DNA from 2 places in the Furfurilactobacillus entadae genome. Region 2 is predicted to be linked to the other one. Evidence: predicted binding sites of a transcription regulator. Region 2 holds the regulator's gene; the other holds the start of a gene.
What was found. The regulator LexA, encoded in region 2, represses DNA repair genes until DNA is damaged. The targets are predictions, from matches to a motif close to CNAACANNTGTTNG.
Positions count from the first base shown of each region.

Region 1: a site for LexA is predicted at 1,246-1,259, ahead of uvrC (excinuclease ABC subunit UvrC). Genes of this name have one in related genera too.

Region 1 is NZ_BQXN01000003.1:13,012-16,186, forward strand. Features, by position in the region: gene uvrC (excinuclease ABC subunit UvrC) at 1-1,199, opposite strand, end outside; gene ACKTR5_RS01950 (ArgE/DapE family deacylase) at 1,392-2,537, opposite strand; gene ACKTR5_RS01955 (amino acid ABC transporter ATP-binding protein) at 2,567-3,175, opposite strand, start outside.
Region 2 is NZ_BQXN01000006.1:19,747-22,921, forward strand. Features, by position in the region: gene ACKTR5_RS04020 (hypothetical protein) at 1-513, opposite strand, end outside; gene ACKTR5_RS04025 (nucleoside 2-deoxyribosyltransferase) at 793-1,233, shown strand; gene lexA (transcriptional repressor LexA) at 1,295-1,924, opposite strand; gene ACKTR5_RS04035 (DUF896 domain-containing protein) at 2,160-2,399, shown strand; gene ACKTR5_RS04040 (YneF family protein) at 2,503-2,727, shown strand; gene ACKTR5_RS04045 (ABC transporter ATP-binding protein) at 2,810-3,175, shown strand, end outside.

The DNA of each region.
Region 1 (3,175 bases), on a different contig from region 2:
GACACCAAATCTGCCCCTTGTTCATGGGAGTGGTCAAACGCCTCGATGCGGGTAATCGGCGCAATTCGCAGGGCATCCGCAATTTCCTGCATCGCTCCAGTCGTCTTATGCTCATCCAGTTCCAACAAGCGGAACTTTTCTTCCAGAACTAAGCGGGCATTTTTCCCTGCCATTTCCATCAGGTCACGACGCACACCACGTTGGGGGACGTTGACCGGCACGTTCAGCACTTCTTCAATGGCCGACCGCGTTTCTGCATCGATCTCTTTTGGCACCAAGATTTCCCGCGGCAGAATCGCGTTTCGCCGGTTGTAAAACTGCATGATAAACGTTTGCATTTCTTCTGGTGCCGTGGAAACAACTGGGAACAACCGCTTTTCTCGTTTCATTAACCGGGCCTGCCGAACAAAGAACACCTGAATGGAAAGCCATCCCTTGTCCAAATAAAAATTGAAAATATCACGCGGCGTCTCGTCCGTGCTAATGATTTTTTGCTTTTCAACGGTCACATCAATGTAGTGCAGTTGATCCCGGAGGTCAGCAGCGCGTTCAAACTCAAGCTTTTCAGAAGCAGTCTTCATTTGCTCCTGGAGGTGCTTGATCACGGTCGCAGTATTCCCGTTCAAAAACGACTTAATGTGCTTAATTTGTTCCTCATAGGCTTGCTCAGGAACCTCCTTAAAGCAGGCGCCCAAACATTGGCCCATGTGGTAATACAAACATGGCCGCCCCTGATAACCGGAACAACGCCGCAACGGGTACACCTTTTGAAGGAAATGTAACGTCTCCTCAGCAGCATAAACATTCGGATACGGGCCAAAATAGTAGCCCCCATCCTTTTTAACGTCGCTGGCAATAATCATCCGCGGGTCACGTTCATTTGTGATTTTGATGTATGGGTAACCCGTTCCCCGTTTTAATTTAATGTTGTAATACGGTTGGTGCTTTTGAATCAACGTAATTTCTAATAAAAAGGCTTCTTTATCCGTCGACGTAATGATGGTCTCAAAGTCAACGATGTGAGCCACAAGCTGAGCCGTTTTCCCCTCATGGCTGCTCTTAAAGTACGAGCGGACCCGGTTCTTCAGGTTCTTTGCCTTCCCCACATAAATGATCTGGCCGTTGATGTCCTTCATGAGATAACATCCTGGCATGCCAGGCAGTAACGCTAATTTATGTTCAATGTGTTCTGACGCCACGTTGTCAGCCTCCCTTACCGTAAAATCGTAGTTAAATTATAACGCATGAACGCACGTTCGCAAGCAAAAGCAGTTATGCGCCCACATTTTCTAATCGGCAGACCGTTTCACCTTATTCAAACATGTTGCCAAATAAAAATGATCAATCTCCACTGAGATCGATCATCTAAATACCTGATTTATAAACCAACGCTACTTTGCAGTTTGCGCCCAGAATCGTTCGGCAAGGGTTCGGTAAAATTGGCAACCAAGGAGGTAATCTGCCACCGCGACATGTTCGTTGACCTGATGATCCGTTGCACCATCGGCTGGCCCCACAATGATAATCGGTAAGTGCGCCACCTTGACGTACTCTGAGGCATCCGTGGCACCAGTCCCCGCTGCCAATGCAGCATGGTGGTTAAAGTCCTCGTCTAACACCGTCACCGCTAACTGTGCCAACGCGGTGTCTGCCTGACTCGGTAACGGCAGTTCTGGATATTGATAACTGATTCCTAACGTTGCGCCCGCCGCATTTAGGTCTGCGACGATGTCTTCCAACTCTGCCATTATCTCGTCGTTTGGATAGGCCGGAATCGTCCGAATGTTCCCAGTTAGCCAAGCGCGTGCCGGGACAGAATTAACCTGTTCCCCACCCTGGATCTGACTGATGACGTGGGTTAGGCCACCTAAGACGGGGTCCGTCTTTTGATGGTTATCCATGACCGTTTGAACACGTTCAGCAAACGTCAACAGTGGTGTGATCGCGTTGACCCCCTGGTCAGGACGTGATGAATGGGCGCCCTTCCCCACGGAAGTCACTTTATAATCAATAACGCCCTTATGGGTTACCTTCACGTCAAAACCACTGGGTTCACCAATCACGAGGCCGTCCAGATCATTCGCGAAGCCGGCGGCCGTTAACTGGGCCGCGCCGTATTCACCAGTTTCTTCACCAACCGAAGCCAGTAACCGGATGCGGCCAGGTAACGGTTCACCAGTTGCCAGTAAATCAAGCATGGCCACAACCTGCGCTGCTAACCCCGCCTTCATGTCACTGGCACCTCGCCCGTACACATTACCATCACTTACGGTTCCAGAAAACGGTGGAAAGCGCCAATCTGCTTCGTCACCAGCAGCCACAACATCTTCATGCCCAGAAAAGCCAAGGAGCGGCCCCTTATCGCCAATTGTCACCACTAAATTATCACGCCCTGGTGCATAGGTGACCCGGTCGATCTGAACCGGTGCTCCCGCAAACAGGCCTGCCAGATAATCAGCAACCTGTGCTTCGTGATCATTGACAGAAAGAATTGCAATTAAATCCGTTAAAATTTTTAGTGCTGCCGCTGCTTCCATTTCGAAACCCCCGCCCTATTGTCTAACCGTTATGCTTCTAAGACCTTCGCCAAAAAGTCCTTCGCCCGATCCGTTTTTGGATGATCAAAGAAATCACTTGGCGTTGCTGATTCTTGAATGTACCCGTCGGCCATAAACCACACTTTATCCGCAACGTTTCTGGCAAAGCCCATTTCATGAGTGACCACAACCATCGTCATCCCATCGTGAGCTAGATCCTGCATGACTTTTAAAACTTCTCCGACCATTTCAGGGTCCAGCGCTGAGGTTGGTTCATCAAACAGCATCACCTTTGGGTTCATCGCAAGCGCCCGAGCAATGGCAACCCGTTGTTGTTGTCCGCCAGACAAGCTCGTTGGGTAAGCATCCGCCTTATCAGCCAGTCCCACTTGGTCGAGCAGTTGTTGTGCCGTCGCAGTGGCCGTCGCCTCATCAACGTTTTTTACCTTCATTGGCGCTAACTTGATGTTTTCGATCACCGTTTTATGAGGAAACAGGTTAAAGCTTTGAAACACCATGCCCATGTCTTCCCGGAGTTTATCCAAGTGCTTATCATCCATCTTCGTCAGGTCGTTGCCTTCAAAAAGCACCTCTCCTGACGTGGGTTGATCCAGTAAGTTTAAACACCGTAAAAACGT
Region 2 (3,175 bases):
GTTGGCGGATGAGGCCCGTAAATGGTCTGTCATGGTTGGCCATTTAGCTTCCTCAGCGTCACTTGGCGTTTTTTCTAACTCCTCCAGAGCTTTAACGGCATCCTTATTGGTTGGATGAATGGTGTATGTCTTTGTGTCAGCGTCAAGTGTAACGGTACCAAGACTACTGAAGGCATTTGCCAGTTGTGATTTAACCTGGCTCTGTGCGTTAGCGGTTGCCGCACTCTTCTGGCCGGCCGTTTCACCATCAATGGCAGCTTGGTTCGGATTGAATACCGAGGCAGCTTTGGTTAATGCTGCCTTAGTGGTCGAACTGCTGGAAGATGACTGCATGCTCCATGAACCATGGTGGTGCCAGACGGGGAGCTTAACGACGCCGTAACCAGTAATGAGGGCAAAGACGACGACTAATAGGGTGGCAAAACGCCAAGTTCCGTAAGACTGAATTGAGTTGAGCAGGTAAAAAACGGCAAGGACCAACGCGATGCCACCGAAAACGGCCAAAAAGATCATGATTATTCCTCGATTTCATTGGGTAATGTTGTCTTTTAAGTGTACCATTGTGGCCGCCACCGAAAAAGGGGCCATTAATGAATTGAGTGGTGGAAATTAGTGATAACCGTATGTGAAACGGAAAATTGTGGGCAATGTTTCGATTTAGATTCATAAATGGTGAATCGATTGCCATTATCATGAGGATTTACTAAAAAATATGAATGAGTTTTCGGAATCACGGTGACAATGTTCGCTAATCGAGTATACTGAGAATACTACTTGAGGAGGAACACACACGTGAAATCAATTTACTTAGCAAGTCCTTTTTTTGATGAAGAACAAATTGACCGGGTTAAGCGCGTTGAAGCAGCCTTAGCCGCCAACGCAACTATTGGGGATGTCTTTAGCCCCCGGAAGTCGCAGTTTCCCGAATTGACCTTTGGGAGTCCTGAATGGCAAGAAACGGCCTATAACCATGACTTAGAAAACCTTAACGGGTCCGATATTGTTGTGGCAGTGTCTGACTTCACTGAAGATTCAGTTGATAGTGGGACGGCGTTTGAAATTGGTTACGCCGTGGCTAAGGGCAAGCAGGTAGTTTTACTTCACGAAAAGGATAGCCTTGTTAACTTAATGTTGGCTAAGGGGGCAGTGACTTACGTGACAACGGCTGAAGCCATTGCAGATCTTGATTTTGATGCCTTACCAAATCAAGCCTACCCAGGCGAAGTTCAATAATCAGTAAAAAAATCCCTGAACGGCTAACTGCGTTCAGGGATTTTTGTGTGGTTAAATAATGCTAATAAACAGAGTCACGGTAGAGGCCAACAACCTTACCTAAAATGGAAACTTGGTTAAGAATGATGGGCGCCATGTGATCATTTTCTGGCTGAAGCCGGTAGTGATCGGATTCCTTGAAGAATCGTTTACAAGTGGCTTCATTTTCGTCAGTCATCGCAATGACGATGTCACCATTGTCTGCATTTTGTTGGCGGCGGACAATGACCCGGTCACCAGTCAAAATGCCCATGTTGATCATACTGTCACCACGAATGGTGAGCATGAACAAGTCGCCATCATATTCGGTTAATTCTGGGGGAATGGGGAAGTAGTCGGTTGCGTCTTGAACCGCTAAAATGGGTTCCCCAGCAGCGACGACACCCAGAACCGGAATCTCATTAGGGGTCGTTGAAATGCCGAGGGCGGTTAGACCAGCGTCCGTTAGTTCAATGGCCCGGGGTTTTGTTGGATCTTTAACCAGGAGGCCCTTTTTTTGGAGTCGGTCAATGTGACCGTGAACGGTGGATGTTGACGATAACGCAACCGCTTCACCGATTTCACGGACCGTTGGCGGGTAACCTTTTTCGTTAACCCGGTCATAAATGAACTGGAGAACAGCCATTTGCTTCGTTGCAGCACCTTTTGCCATGTTTACACCTCGTTATTAAATGTCGTCGCCATGGGTCTTGTACACCACAAACGGGTGGCCGAAAATGGTGCCCATGATGGATCGGAAACGCCGAGCGACGCTTTTTGTTATTTAAAACTTAGCATATTTTACGAACAGGGTCAAACAAATGTTCGCTACATTGCAAATCTTTTCCTCTTTTGGCAATAATCTTGTATAATAGCTGTCAAAGCTGAATTAAGGAAGTGACTGAATAATGGAACCAGAAAAATTGCGTGCTCGGATTAACGAATTAGCTCAGAAAGCAAAAGATGGCGGACTGACTGAGGACGAACAAGCCGAACAAAAAAAGCTCCGCGAGGAATTCCTTGCAAACTTCCGGAAATCATTCCGTTCACAAGTTGAGATGATGCAGGTCTTCGATAAGAATGGTAATGAAGTGACACCGGAAAAGGTTCGCCAAGTTCAACGTGATAAAGGCTTGCGTGACGATTAATTAACGTTAATGAAGATTTTTTCGGTTAAAGGGTTTTCATCCGCCGATTAGTTGTGTAGTATAATAAGATGTATTTTATTTAAACGTAAAGGAGGGGTATTTGATGTCAACAGGGTTGTGGATCTTACTTATTATCGTAGCGGCAGTGGCTGGCGTTGTCGGCGGCTTTTTCTTTGCACGCCGTTACATGCAAAACTACCTTAAGAATAATCCTCCAATTACTGAAGAGATGTTACGGACAATGATGTTGCAAATGGGGCAAAAGCCTTCTGAAAAGAAGCTTAAGCAAATGCTTGCTACCATGCAAAGTCAGGCACGTAAAGGTTAATTCATGTAATTAAAGTAACGGATAGGATTATTCCTATCCGTTTTTTTGTCGTTTCATTTGAATTGAGAGAGGTTGGTGAGTTATGGCAATTTTTAGAAAGTTGGCCTGGTATTTTAAAACGGAACGGCGGCGCTATTTACGGGGTGTTCTTGGGTTATTGATCACGGCGCTCCTTGGCGTTATTCCACCCCGGATCCTCGGGGATTTAGTTGATTTGATGGGGAAACGCCAATTGACAGGGTCCCGGTTAGCACTGGACCTTAGCCTCATGGTTGCTGTGGCGTTAGGTGCTTATGCCGCCCGCTTTTTATGGCGAACGTCGATTTGGGGCGGTGCGGCAAACCTTGAACGAACGCTGCGGGAACGGTTGTACTGGCACTTTATGCAGATGGACGCGAGCTTTTATCAGCGTTACCGGACCGGTGATTTAATGGCTCATGCAACAAAC